DNA from 3 places in the Halomonas sp. NyZ770 genome. Region 3 is predicted to be linked to each of the others. Evidence: predicted binding sites of a transcription regulator. Region 3 holds the regulator's gene; each other region holds the start of a gene.

Region 1 (4,690 bases), 240 kb from region 3:
GGCAAACCATCACATTCGCCGATGGCCACACCTGGTGGCTGGGCAGTAACGCGTGGCTGGCCCAGCAGGGCAAGGAGATCCCCGCCGATGCAAAGCACCCGGCATATGGCTTTGCATCCGAGGTGCTGGTGGCGGATGAGCAAGGATGGCTGGCCACCCTGTACCTGGCCGACCAGCCCGTGCCGGATGCCCAGGCCACGCTTGCCCAGCTGCAGAGCGCCGGTTACGTGCTGGCGCTGATCAGCGGAGATCGCCAGGGCCCGGTGCAGTGGCTGGGCCAGCGTGTTGGTCTATCGCGGGAAGCGTGCTATGCCCAGCGCTCCCCGGAGGCCAAGGCACGTTTGCTGGAGGCGCTGCCATCGCCCACGCTGTACGTGGGCGATGGGGTCAACGACACGCTGAGCCTGGCAGCAGCAGCGGTGGGCGTGGCCCCGCTGCACGCCAGCGACGCTGCCCGGGAAGGGGCCGCTGCTCAGCTGCTGTCTCCCGGTATTGCGGGGGTCGCCAGGCTGTTGAGGGTTGCGCAGCGAACGCGTCGCATCATGGTCCAGAACCTGCTGTTATCGGCGCTCTATAACACTCTGGCGCTGGGGTTGGTGGTCACCATGGCCATTCCCCCGCTGATTGCTGTGCTGGCCATGGCCGCCAGTTCCCTCAGCGTCACACTCAACGCCGCGAGGCTGACCTGGGCCGAGCCCGATGCGCCTTGGCCTACTCACGGTAGCCCAACGCCTCACCCAGCCGCTGAGCATGTTGCGCCACCCAGCGCGGATCGATCGCGCCCCACTGCTTGATGACGTAGTGGCCGATGTTATGGCGCTCGCCGTCGCCTTTTTCGAACACGCACTCGATGTCCAGTTCGCTCAGCGAGGCGATGGTATCCTGAGCCGTGCGCCTGGGCATGCCGGTGGCTTCCATCAGCGCAGGCACGCTGGAAATGCCTTGTTCGATCAAGTGGGCCACGTATAGGCGGCGGTAAAAGCTGGATTTTGTTTTACTGAGCGACATAGCGAGGGCGTCTTCTTGGTGATGTGTACTCCAGCAGTCTAATCAAATAAATCCCCCTGTGCCCGCGGTGGCCGAAAGTCACGGGTGTTCAAGCCCTGCTCGGTGCGCGATTGCATGTTCCATTGACGGCTGGCGCGTTGGAAACGCTGGGCGATCAGGTCGGCAAAAACCCCTTCCCCACGAAAGCGCTTACCAAACCGTGCATCGTAGTTCTGGCCGCCTCGACACTGGCGCATCAAGCTCATGACCTTGGCGGCACGTTCCGGGTAATGGGCGTTCAGCCAGGCTTCGAACAGAGGGGCGACTTCATGGGGCAGTCGCAGCAGCATCCAGGTCGCGGTACGCGCCCCCGCCCGGCTGGCCGCTTCGAGGATGCGCTCGATTTCATGGTCGGTGAGTCCCGGGATGATCGGTGACACCAGCGTGCCTACCGGTATGCCTGCCGTGTTCAGCTCGCGAATGGCTTTCAAGCGTGCCTGGGGCGATGCCGCCCGAGGCTCCAGCGTGCGCTTGAGGTTGGCGTCCAGGCTGGTCAGGCTGACGAACACCCGTACCAAACGATGCTCCGCCATTTCCGCCAGCAGGTCCAGGTCGCGAAGGACCAGCGTGCTCTTGGTCACTAGGGTGACCGGGTGGCGACAGGCCAGCAGCAGCTCCAGCAGGCGCCGGGTCGTCTGGTAAGTGGCTTCCAGCGGCTGGTAGCAGTCGGTGTTGCCAGACAGGTTGATAGGGCGGCAGACATACTGCGGATGGCAAAGCTCCTGTTTTAGGTGCTCGACCAGGCCGCTGCGGGCGATCAGTCGGGTTTCAAAATCGAGCCCCGGCGACAGGTCCCAATAGGCGTGGGAAGGGCGGGCATAGCAATACACGCAGCCATGTTCGCAGCCACGATAAGGGTTCAGGGAGCGGTCAAAGGGCAGATCGGGTGAGCGGTTCCAGGAGAGCGCGCTTTTGCTGGGCTCTTCGCGCACTTCGGTAGCCAGCGATGGGCGAGCTTCCTCTTGCCACCAGCCATCGTCCTCCATGACGCTGTGGGTCGGTGAAAAACGGTTATGGGGGGCGTAAGTGGCACCGCGACCTTTATGCACGGCGGATCGGGGAAGGTTATGGGCCGTCATCAGGAGCCTCGCGCTGAGCTACCTAAGGTATGTGTATCCATACAGTATAGGGTGTTTGTCATGCTCTGCAAGTAGGGGGCACCGGTAGGCCATCAACTGCTCGATGCCGTTGGGAAATACCACTGGGCAACGTAAACTGACTGCTATTGCCCATATGAGAAAGTCACCATGAAACACCATGAAGCCAGCCCAGCAGTGGCGTTGATCATTATCGACATGCAGCAGGGCATGGCGACGCCTGACGCGGGAGCACGCAATAACCCGGAGGCAGAGGCCAATATTCAGCGCCTATTGATGGCCTGGCGGCAAGCTGCCGGGGTGGTCGTACATGTGCGACATATCTCGCGCTCACCTGGCTCACCGTTTTGGCCCGGGCAGAGCGGCGTCCTGTTTCAGCCAGCGCTAGCGCCCTTGCCCTCCGAGCATGTGGTCGAGAAGAACGTGCCGGACGCGTTCGTTCACTCAGGCCTGGAGCGCTGGTTGCACGTTCGGGGCATCCGTGATCTTGTGGTGGTTGGGGTGAGCACCAGCAACTCGGTGGAAGCCACGGCGCGCACCGCAGGCAATCTCGGTTTCGATACCTGGGTCGTGAGCGACGCGACGTTTACGTTTGCCAAGTGCGATTATGCGGGCACGAAGCGTACTGCCAATGAGGTGCACGCCATGTCGCTGGCCAATCTGGCGGGGGAGTATGCGCAGATCGTGGATACGCAAGGAGCGCTGGCGCGGTTTACCACTCGCCGCGGCGAATGAGCGATGCTTCCTCGACGGCGGGGTTGTAGAGGTAGCACCAGGCATCGCCATGAGAGGTCGCCAGCACCGTCCGGTCGTACATCCCCTCTGTCGGAGAGTGGTGCAGGTAATCTTCCAGCTCATCGAGCCGGGCTAGCCGCTCGGCATCAATGGCATACACTTCCACCAAAACGCCTGTGGAGGGCATGAGCTTGGCGCCGGGGTAGGGGCCCAGGTCGTAAAGCGTAATCGACGTTAAGCAGTCCTGGCCCAGCATGTCTGCGCCGCCCAGCCAATGATGATTGCGATGACCGTGCTTTAACGTGCCGTATACCGCCACGCGGGAGCAGCGTTGGATTGCCTGTTGTAGATGCTGCATGACGTTCACACCTTGTAAAACATGAGACGAGCCATTGCGAAAGCGCCTGGGCAGGTTGCCGAGGCGCTTTGCTTACTGAGCCATAAGCCTACCGCTTCTTGCGAGCGGGCTTTTTGTCTCCGGCTTCGGGGTCTGTGCGGTGTGCGGTGCCCGGGAAGTGGGCGCGGACGAGTTCCAGCAGGCCCTGGGTGGAGGCGTCGAAGTCGGCGGCGTTGGCGTCGATGCGCTCGCTGATCTCACCGGCAATGCGTTTGCCGAGCTGCACGCCCCACTGGTCGAAGGAGTTGATGTTCCAGATCACCCCTTGAACGAACACCTTGTGCTCATACAGCGCAATCAGCGCGCCGAGGTTTTTCGGCGTCAGCTCGTCCAGCAGCAGCGTGCTGGAAGGGCGGTTGCCGGGGCAGCTGTAGGGGTCCAGTTGGCTCAGTTCTTTGCTGTCGCCCTGGCTGCCTTCCATGAAGGCGTTGGCCTGGGCCAGCATGTTGGTGAGCAGGGCAAAGTGGTGGTCTTCCACGCCCGGCTCCGGCTTGAGCGAAGCGATGAAGTCGATGGGCACGTAGCGGGTGCCCTGGTGCAGCAGCTGGAAGAACGCGTGCTGGCCGTTGGAGCCGGTTTGCCCCCACACGATGGGGCCGGTTTTGTAATTCACCGGGTGGCCGAAAATATCCACCGACTTGCCGTTGGACTCCATGTCCAGCTGCTGCAGGAAAGAGGGCAGCTGGTTCAGCGCCTGGTCGTAGGGCACGATGGCCTGGGTTTCGGCGCCAATGAAGTTGATGTACCAAATGCCGATCAGCGCCATCAATACGGGCATATTCTGGGCGAACGGCGCTTCGATGAAGTGGCGGTCCATCTCGTGGGCGCCTTCCAGCAGCTCGATAAAGCCTTCGAAGCCAATCGAGAGCGCAATGGGCAGGCCAATGGAAGACCACATGGAGTAGCGGCCGCCCACCCAGGCCCAGAATTCGAATACGTTCTCTTCACGAATGCCGAACTCCATGGCCGCTTTGCGGTTGGTGGAGGCGGCAATGAAGTGCGCCCCCACGTCGGCGTCTTCCCCGGCGTTCTCCAGGAACCAGCGCCGCGCAGTCTTGGCGTTGAGCAGGGTTTCCTGAGTGGAGAAGGTCTTGGTAGAAACGATGAACAGCGTGGTCGCGGGGTCGAGCCGTGAGAGCACTTTCTGAATGTGAGTGCCGTCCACGTTGGACACGAAGTGAAAGTGTAGCTCCGGATGCCGGTATTTCAGCAGCGCCCGCACCGCCATGTTGGGGCCCAGGTCCGAGCCGCCAATGCCGATATTGACCACGTCTTTGATACGCTGGCCGTTGTAGCCTTTCCACTCGCCGTTACGCACCGCCTCGGAGAACACCTTGATCTGCTCGCGGGTGCGGGTGATTTCGGGCATCACGTCTTCGCCGTCCACGTAGACCGGCTCGTCGCCCAGATGGCG
Region 2 (4,690 bases), 1.0 Mb from region 3:
GCCCACGGCCAGCAACAGCGCGGCTGCCACCCAGAACCAGGGCTGTAGCTTGGCACTGATCGCATAAAACCACTTGGGAGATCGCAGTTTATTTATAAAGCCCCACATGGTCTTCCCATCCTTTAACCGTTAATACTGATGCGTAGCGACGCGGCAATCGCCCAGGGTGCCAGCATGAGCGACACCGCCAGCAGCGCCCCCAGTATGGCCAGGTGAGCGGCCATCCCATCACCCAGAATGGCGGCCTGTACCGCGCCCGCCCCAAAAATCAGAACCGGGATATACAGCGGCAGCACCAGCAGGGACAGCAGTACCCCGCCCTTGGCCAGCCCCACGGTCAGCGCCGCGCCAATGGCCCCTATCAGGCTCAGGCTCGCGGTGCCCAGCGCCAACGACAGCGCCAGCACCCCGTAGCTGCCTGCTGGTAGCGACAACATGATACCCAGCACCGGCGCCATCAGCGCTAGTGGCAGCCCGGTCAACAGCCAATGCACGGCCACCTTGGCAAGCCCCAGCGCCGCCAGCGGCTGAGGGGCCAACAGCAGCTGCTCCAGGCTGCCGTCTTCGTAATCGCTGCGAAACAGGCTATCCAGCGACAGCAGGGCCGCCAGCAACGCCGCTACCCACAGCAGTCCCGGCGCAATGCTGGCCAGCAAGACAGGGTCAGGCGAGATGCCAATGGGAAACAGCGTGATGACCAGTGCAAAGAACACCAGCGGGTTCAGCACCTCACCCTTGCGCCGCAACATCAGCGTCAGGTCGCGCTTGAGCGTGGCATGAATGGCCACTCCAACCCCCCCCTGCGGGGTATGCAGGACCACCTCAGGGGCACTCGACAGGGCGTGTGAAGATAGGGCGTGTGAAGATAGGGCGTGTGAACGTTGCAACGCTGACTCCTTTTTAGCCCAGCTGAATACGTCTCAGCACCGATGATTCGGTCAGTGCATGGTGGGTCGTCACCAGAACACAGCCGCCAGACTGAGCATGTGCGACCAGCTGCGCTTCCAACGCCATGACACCGTGGCGGTCAATCGCCGTGAAAGGCTCATCCAGGACCCATAGCGCGCGCGGCGTCAGCGTCAACCTTGCCAAGGCAATACGCCGCTGCTGACCAGCGGAAAGTTGTCCTGCCGGGACATCTTCAAAGCCCACCAGACCAACCTCGAACAGCGCTTGCTCACGCTGTTGATCGCTGCCTTTTTCACCATTGAGCGCTTGATACCACGCCAGATTTTCCAACGGCGTGAGGCCCGCTTTAACGCCGGGGGCGTGCCCTAGATAGAGTAGGTTTGCGAGAAAATGTTCACGGGTCTGGTGCATGGGGGCACCGTTCCAGAATAGCTCGCCACGGTAGTCGGTCAGTTGGCCGGAGAGGATCTTCAACAACGTGGTTTTACCACTGCCGTTGGGGCCTTCGATGCGGACGATCTCGCCGCCCTTGATGTCGAGGTCAAGTCCTTCAAATAGCCAACGATCATCGCGTTCACAGGCCAGTTGTCGGGCTTGCAGGCACAGGCTCAAGAGACTCTCCAGACGCATTAATTTTGGGTCGAACTCTACACGGAAAGGCGCTTTTTCGCCAGTCACGCTCTGCGGCCTGGGGTCGCAGCATGACACAGCTCAAGCCCTCGCCACAAAAGCCACGCTTCAAACAGCACTAGTACTGTATGCAAAAACAGGCTTATACTGTAACTACTGTATGGATAGACACCTCTTCAACCACGCCTATCCATTCGCTCACTCGACCGCCTTGGCACAGGCGCTACATGGGAGAACACACAATGACGATCTGCTTCGCCCCCCAGATAACGTCTCACGTACCTTCTCAACCGCTGCCACCGTCTAACCTGCGTCAGCGCCTTGCCTCTCCCCCTCGCCAGGTAAACCAGGACGGTCAAGTGACCCGGCACAACACCTATGCCCTACGCATTCGTGGCGACCGCTTGCAGGCCAGCCAGCTCTTCGACGGTGATCTGCTCATCATTCATCGCCATCAGCACGACACCCAGCAGGAAACGGCCACCCTGACCATCAACGACCACCAGTTTCCCTTGAAGCATTTATCCATTACCCGCCTGGGGGTCCACTTGTGCCCGGAAGATGCAGCGATGCCCGTGCTATTCCTGCATAATGGTGATATCCAGGTGCTGGGCATGGTCATGGGCGTGGCACACCACACTCGGCAGACTCAGCATCACTGATTCGTCCTTATGTTGGCGAGGAGTTCTGTTTGCGTTACCACATTCCTGACATCGCTCCCGAGGCGTGGCACTCTACCGAGATCGAAGTAGAGAAAAGTCAGTTTCTGACCTGGCTATGCCATGCCCCCAGCACCAGCGCCTTCGATGCCCTGCTCCAGGCCGCCAAAACCGCCCACCCCAATGCCAGCCACCACTGCACCGCCTTTATCGCCGGCCCACCGGGGGAGCAGACCCGCATTGGCTTTTCGGATGACGGCGAGCCCGGCGGCACGGCGGGTCGCCCCATGTTTCAGGCGCTGCAAGGTAGCCAGCTAGGGGAAGTGGGTTGCGTGGTCATTCGCTACTTTGGCGGTACCAAGCTGGGCACCGGTGGGTTGGCCAGAGCCTACGCCCAGGCCGTCAACGCGGGGCTGGAAACACTGCCTACCCGGGAGGTGATCGAGCGCGACAGCTATCGGTTACGTGTTGGCTTCGCCCATGAGGCGCAGGCCCGAGCCTGGTGTGAAGAGCAGGCACTGCCTGTGGAACAGGCTGAGTACGATGGGCATGGCGTGTGCCTGACCATCGGCTGGCCCAGCGATGTAGCGCTGGATATCGGCAGCCTGGAGAATCGACTGAAAACGACCGTGGCGTTCGAAGCGCTGTAAGTAAGTACACGGCCTGCCGATGAAAGCTCGGCAAGCCGTGAAAGGACTCAGGTTCAACTCGACTCTATCCCAGTCACCCGTTCTATCCCAGGTACTTGATCATGACCCCGGCGGCCACCGCCGAGCCGATCACCCCGGCCACGTTCGGCCCCATGGCATGCATCAGCAGGAAGTTATGCGGGTTTGCCTCCAGCCCCACCTTGTTGGCAACCCGCGCCGCCATCGGCACTGCCGAAACGCCAGCCGCGCCAATCAACGGGTTGATGGGCATCTTGCTGACCATGTTCATGAGCTTCGCCATCAATACACCCGCCGCCGTCCCGATACCAAAGGCAACGATGCCCAGGCCCAGAATCCCTAACGTCTCGAACGTCAGGAAACTGTCGGCCATCAGCTTGGAGCCCACGGACAAGCCCAGAATGATGGTCACGATATTGATCAGCGCATTCTGCGCGGTGTCCGACAGCCGCTCCACCACGCCACACTCACGCATCAGGTTGCCAAAGCAGAACATGCCCAGCAGCGGCGCTGCATCCGGCAAGAACAGCGCGACGGCAATCAGCAGCATCAGCGGGAAGATCACCTTCTCAAGCTTGGAGACCGGACGCAGCTGCGTCATGGTGATCTTGCGCTCTTTCTCGGTGGTCAACAGCCGCATGATCGGCGGCTGAATGAGTGGCACCAACGCCATGTAGGCATAGGCCGCGACGGCAATGGCCCCCAGCAACTCTGGCGCCAGGACGCTGGACACATAGATCGACGTAGGCCCGTCCGCCCCACCGATGATGCCGATGGCGGCCGCCTGATTGAGCGAAAAGTCCATGACGCCCAGAGAGGTAAGCAGCACTGCACCAAACAGCGTGGCAAAAATCCCGAACTGGGCGGCCGCCCCCAGAAACAGCGTACGCGGGTTGGCCAGCAGAGGACCAAAGTCGGTCATCGCACCTACGCCCATGAAGATCAGCAGTGGTGCAATGCCCGAGGCAATGGCAACACGATAGAAGCTGTAGAGCATGCCATCGTTGTAGCCTGCGCCCAGGGCAATATCCTTGGCCACACGTAGCTGATCGTAGGCCGCCGTATCGTGAGCGACGGCTTTCAGCACCTCACGCCACCCCTCGACCCCCGCCAAGGGGTCCAGGGTAACGCCCAGCGCAGCCGCCATCTGTTGCAGCACGGCAGGCTTGGCCACCTCGATGGCCTGATCGAGCGCCGAAATGGCCAGCCCGGCTTCCGGAATATTGGCCAGGATGCCACCGAAACCAATCGGCACCAGCAGCAGCGGCTCGAATTTCTTATAGATCGCCAGGTACAAAAGCCCCAGCCCTACCAGAATCATGACCGCCTGGCCAAGCTCCAGGTTATAGAGCCCGGAGCCTTCCCATAAGGTGATTAGTTTGTCCATGCGGGTGCCCTTAAAGCTCGATCAGCGCATCGCCAACGGCGACGCTATCGCCCTCGCTGACATTGACCTTGGATACCGTTCCTGCGCTGCTGGCACGCACTTCGGTCTCCATTTTCATGGCTTCGAGGATGATGACCACGTCGCCTTCGGCCACTTGGTCGCCGGGGCGTACGTTGACCTTGAAGATATTGCCTGCCAGCGGCGCATCGATACTTTCGCCGCTACCTCCAGCGCTTTCTGCCGCACCCGCTCCAGCACTAGCGCCTCCACTGGCGGCAGCTTGCTCCTTGATCTCGCCAATATCGCCGCCCGGAGATACCTCGACCACATAGGCTTTGCCGTTGAGCTTGACGGTATAGGTTTCCGGACCGCTGTTGACCACAGCAGCAGGTGCAGCCGGTTCTGCCTTGGCAGGCACGGCTGCCTTTGTTTCTACT
Region 3 (4,690 bases):
TATGCAGAACCCGATAGTCGCCTGCCTGCATCATGATGGCGCAGCTTTCAGGTATGGAGTGGGTGACACTCAAGTAACGCAGGGTAAAGGGCCCGCGCTCAACCGCATCGCCGGGTTCGATGATTTCGATGGCAGCGCTGCTGAGCTGGTGTTCGGCAAACTTGTGGCGCAGCAGGCCCGCCGCCAGCGGGGTGGCAAAAATAGGGCAGCCCCAGCGCGGCCATAGCCAGGCGACGGCGCCGATGTGGTCTTCATGACCATGGGTGATGAACAGCGCGGCAGGCGTGATACCGAGGGTCTGCAGGGTGTCGGTGTTGGGTACCTGCAGCGGCGAGTTGGGCAGATCTTGACGAATCATCATGCCGCAATCGACGGCGATCCACTGATCGTCGTATCCATACAGCGTAAGATTCATTCCAATTTCACCGCATCCACCTAGCGGAAGCAGGTGCAGGGGCGGGCGGCGACGGGGACGAAGTTGAACGCGTGGTGGATGCATCGGTCATGAAAAGCCTGGGAAGTAATCTCTTAACTATACGGGAAGGGAGGGGCCTGTAACAATCATCGCGGCACTGCACCACAGTGCTTGGTCGCAGCGCTTGCGTTACACTAGCGCGCCTGGTGAGGCTTGCCTGTCGGCAGGTAAGTCCCTGGCGAACGTGCCGTTACATACGCAAGAGTGTTCATTGATGTCTCATTATTACCGTTTAGTTGTGTCGTGCCCGGATCAGGTGGGCATCGTGGCGCGTGTTTCCAGCTTCATTGCCCAGCAGGGCGGCTCGATTACCGAGGCCAGCCAGCACTCCGACCTGGAGACGGGTCGCTTTTTCATGCGTTACGAAATTCTCGCCGATTCATTGGGCATGTCGGCCGAGGCGCTGCGCACGGCGTTCGAACCCGTCGCCGCCGAATTCGATATGCAGTGGTCACTGGTGGACACCCAGAAGCGCCGCCGCGTGGTGTTGATGGTGTCGCGGGAATCCCACTGCCTGGTGGATCTGCTGTATCGCTGGCAGGCAGGCGAGTTGGATTGCGATATCGTCAGCGTCATTTCCAATCATGACGACATGCGTTCACTCACCGAGTGGTACGGCATTCCTTATCATCACGTGCCGGTGGACCCGGCCAACAAGCAGGCGGCTTTCGAGCAGGTACAAACCCAAATCGATGCGGCACGGGCCGACTGTGTCGTGTTGGCGCGGTACATGCAGATACTGCCCCCCTCGTTGTGCGAGCGCTATGCCGGGCGCGTCATCAATATTCATCACAGCTTCTTGCCCTCCTTTGCCGGGGCAAAGCCTTACCACCAGGCTTACGAGCGTGGCGTCAAGCTGATCGGTGCCACCTGCCATTACGTGACCGAAGAGCTGGATGCGGGGCCCATCATCGAGCAGGATATCCATCGGGTAAGCCACTGCCACACGCCCACCGACCTGGTGCGCTTTGGCCGTGATGTGGAAAAAGCCGTGCTGGCTCGCGGCCTGCGCTGGCATCTGGAAGACCGCGTATTGATTCACGGTAACAAGACCGTCGTGTTCAGCTAACTCGCCCACCGGGGAGGGGCGCCATGTCCTTTGCACAAAGCGTGCTGGCCACCTGGGCACTGCTGGTTACCTGGCTGGTGTCGGCAGGTGCGCTGGGGTGGGTGCTTTGGCAGCGCCCCTGGCAGCCGCTGCTGGAAGATACCGGTTTGCAGCATCGCTGGATGGCCGCGACGCTTGCCGTGATGCTGATGTGGCAGCTGCGGGCCCAGGCGGTCGATTGGTTGACCCTGCATCTGGTGTTCACGGTGCTGATGACATTGGTGTTCAAGGTGCCCCTGGCCTTGATCAGCAACCTGCTGCTCAACGTGGCGATGGTGGTGATCGGGCGCAATGCCTGGGAGCTGTTGGGGCCCAACGTGTTGGTGACGGGACTGGTGCCCGCCGTGATCACGGGGGTGGTATGGCGTATCGTGGATCGCCGCTTGCCGGACAATCTGATGGTGTTTCTGTTTGCCTGCGGTTTTTTCGGTGCTGCGCTGGCCACGCTAGGAGGCGGGCTGGCGGCCGTGGGGTTGATTCTGGTGGCGGGCACCGACCCTGAAGCGATCTATCTGGCTCAGGAGTATGCCCGCTTTTTACCCTTGCTGATGCCCTCGGAAGCCTTCATCACCGGCATGCTGCTGAGTATCTTGCTGGTCTACCACCCGCACTGGGTCGCCACGTTCAACGACCATCGTTACATCGATATGCAGTAGGCGGTGGCTTGGTCCAGTGCCCTGGCCCAGTATTTTAGCCCAGTGCCTGGCCGTTCCCGCCTCGGATGACGCCTACCCCGACGCCTTCGATATCCAGCTGTTGAGTTCTCAGGTCGATTTCGATGGGGGCGAAGTCTTCGTTCTCGGCGAGCAGCGTGACGTGATGCCCCTGACGTTTAAAACGCTTGACCGTGACTTCGTCTTCCAGGCGCGCGACGACGATCTGACCGTCACGCACGCGGTCGGTACGATGCACCGCCAGCAGATCGCCTTCCAGAATGCCCACGTCCTTCATCGACAGGCCGCGAACTCGCAGCAGATAGTCGGCCTTGGGGGTGAAGTACTCTGCAGGGAGCGGGCAGTAACGGTCGATATGCTCCGCTGCCAGAATGGGACTGCCCGCCGCGACTTCGCCAATGACCGGCAGCCCGCTGGGCGTGGCATCGTTGGCGGCGCTGGCAGGCTCGGCTGCCGGGGGCGTGGCGTCGAGCGGTTCCTGGTTGGGCAGGCGAATGCCGCGGGACGTATTGCGAATGATGCGAATGGCACCTTTGCGCTCCAGAGCGCGCAGATGCTCTTCGGCGGCGTTGGGGGAACGAAAGCCCAGCGCCTTGGCGATTTCGGCGCGGGTAGGGGGGTAGCCAAGCTCGCCCATGGTCTTCACGATAAAATCATATACATGCTGCTGGCGTGCGGTGAGTGGGCGTGACATATCAGACTCCAAACAGTGAAAAGACAGTCGCTACATGTCCGTAAAATCAGTATGTGTTTAAGTATACAGTATGTTGCTCTGTCCAGTACATGATGAGTTGCAATCCGTACCGTGGCACGCAGCCTGAACCTTGAGCGGGATAATCGTTTGAGCCAGCAGGGGTAATGGCATACTATTCGCCAACGCGATCGCCATGTTTTAAACACCTGTTTTGGGAGGGCGCTATGGCCCAGTCGGATACGGTCACACGTATTTTGGATACGGCAGAGGTGCTCTTTGCAGAGCGGGGGTTTGCCGAGACATCACTGCGCAATATCACCAGCAAAGCGCGGGTCAACCTTGCTGCCGTCAATTATCACTTCGGGTCGAAGAAAGCGCTGATACAGGCGGTATTTGCCCGTTACCTGGACCCGTTCTCCGAACGCTTCCATACTGCGCTGGACGAGCTGGAAGCGCGCTACGAAGGCCAGGCCATTCCTCTGGAGGTGCTGCTGGAAACCATGGCCACTACCGTGCTGGCCGTGCCTGCCGAGCGGCATAGCCTGAAAGTGTTCATGCGGCTGCTGGGGCTGGCTTACAGCCAGGCGCAAGGACACCTGCGTCGCTACATTCAGCAGCAGTATGGCGATGTCTTCACGCGCTTCACGGAGTTGGTGCGCCGGGCGACCCCCGAGCTGCCAGATGCCGAGCGTTTCTGGCGGCTGCACTTCATGCTGGGCACGGTGATTTTCACTCTGTCTGGCCTGGATGCACTGCGCGATATCGCCGCCAAGGATTATCAAGAGCAGGTAACGGTACGCGACTTGATCCGACGTCTGCGCCCCGTCGTGGTGGCGGCCATGAGCGCGCCGATGCCGTTGCCCGCAGCAACCGTGGATGAGAAGCCCCATGCACACGCCCAGATTGGCTGACCTGCCGCCCGTTGACGGTGGCTGGATGGAAATCGACACCGAGGCCCAACGCCTGCGCTGGTGGCAGGGGAGCGCGCTAGAGCATGAATGCGCCATTTCGACGGGCAAGGCCGGCGTAGGGCAAGAAGAGGGCAGTGGACGTACTCCGTTGGGTTGGCACTACATTCGAGCAGCGATTGGCGATGGGCTACCCGAGGATGCGGTCTTTCGGGGGCGTCGTTGGACCGGAGAGGTCTACTCTGCCGATTTGGCGGTCGAATTCCCCGAGCGCGACTGGATCTTGACCCGCATACTGTGGCTATGTGGCCTGGAGCGCGGTATCAATCGCGGCGGCTGTGTCGATTCCCAGCGTCGCTACATCTACCTGCACGGTACTCCCCCTGACCAGCCCATGGGCCTTGCTGCTTCTCACGGCTGTGTGCGTCTACGTAATCCCGACCTGCTCTGGCTTTTCAAACGGGCTGTGCCGGGTACGCCAGTATGGCTGCATTGACGTTTTCCCCGCTGGCATACTCCACATTTTGAAAGATCACACGGGTGGTCTAGAATGACGCCCTTTTTCCTGGACCCAGTACGATGACTCAACCTTTAGGCCCGGTCATGCTCGACCTGGAAGGCCAGACCCTGACCAAGGAAGACAAGCGCCTGCTGAAGAATCCCGCGGTAGGTGGCGTGATTCTGTTTGCTCGTAACGTGGAAAGCGCCACCCAAGTGCGGGAGCTGTGTGACAGCATTCGTCGTGTGCGCGGCGACCTGCTATTGGCCGTCGACCAAGAGGGCGGTCGGGTCCAGCGTATCCGGCAAGGCGTGACGCGCCTGCCGCCCATG

Evidence for each region. Region 3 encodes LexA, which represses DNA repair genes until DNA is damaged. Its sites were predicted from a motif close to TACTGTNTANNTANACAGTA; they were not measured.
Region 1: a site for LexA is predicted at 2,154-2,173, ahead of LG409_RS10815 (PA0069 family radical SAM protein). Genes of this name have one in related genera too.
Region 2: a site for LexA is predicted at 1,662-1,681, ahead of LG409_RS14410 (LexA family protein). Genes of this name have one in related genera too.

Annotation. Positions count from the first base shown of each region.
Region 1 is NZ_CP085143.1:2,347,199-2,351,888, reverse strand. It holds gene LG409_RS10825 (heavy metal translocating P-type ATPase) at 1-794, shown strand, start outside; gene LG409_RS10820 (winged helix-turn-helix domain-containing protein) at 712-1,008, opposite strand; gene LG409_RS10815 (PA0069 family radical SAM protein) at 1,047-2,126, opposite strand; gene LG409_RS10810 (cysteine hydrolase family protein) at 2,295-2,879, shown strand; gene LG409_RS10805 (gamma-glutamylcyclotransferase family protein) at 2,857-3,237, opposite strand; gene pgi (glucose-6-phosphate isomerase) at 3,326-4,690, opposite strand, start outside.
Region 2 is NZ_CP085143.1:3,112,232-3,116,921, forward strand. It holds gene LG409_RS14395 (heme ABC transporter permease) at 1-108, opposite strand, end outside; gene ccmB (heme exporter protein CcmB) at 123-839, opposite strand; gene ccmA (cytochrome c biogenesis heme-transporting ATPase CcmA) at 901-1,521, opposite strand; gene LG409_RS14410 (LexA family protein) at 1,782-2,201, shown strand; gene LG409_RS14415 (IMPACT family protein) at 2,231-2,848, shown strand; gene LG409_RS14420 (sodium ion-translocating decarboxylase subunit beta) at 2,931-4,253, opposite strand; gene oadA (sodium-extruding oxaloacetate decarboxylase subunit alpha) at 4,264-4,690, opposite strand, start outside.
Region 3 is NZ_CP085143.1:2,108,430-2,113,119, reverse strand. It holds gene LG409_RS09710 (ribonuclease J) at 1-415, opposite strand, end outside; gene purU (formyltetrahydrofolate deformylase) at 690-1,544, shown strand; gene LG409_RS09700 (energy-coupling factor ABC transporter permease) at 1,568-2,239, shown strand; gene lexA (transcriptional repressor LexA) at 2,274-2,951, opposite strand; gene LG409_RS09690 (TetR/AcrR family transcriptional regulator) at 3,176-3,862, shown strand; gene LG409_RS09685 (L,D-transpeptidase) at 3,840-4,355, shown strand; gene nagZ (beta-N-acetylhexosaminidase) at 4,439-4,690, shown strand, end outside.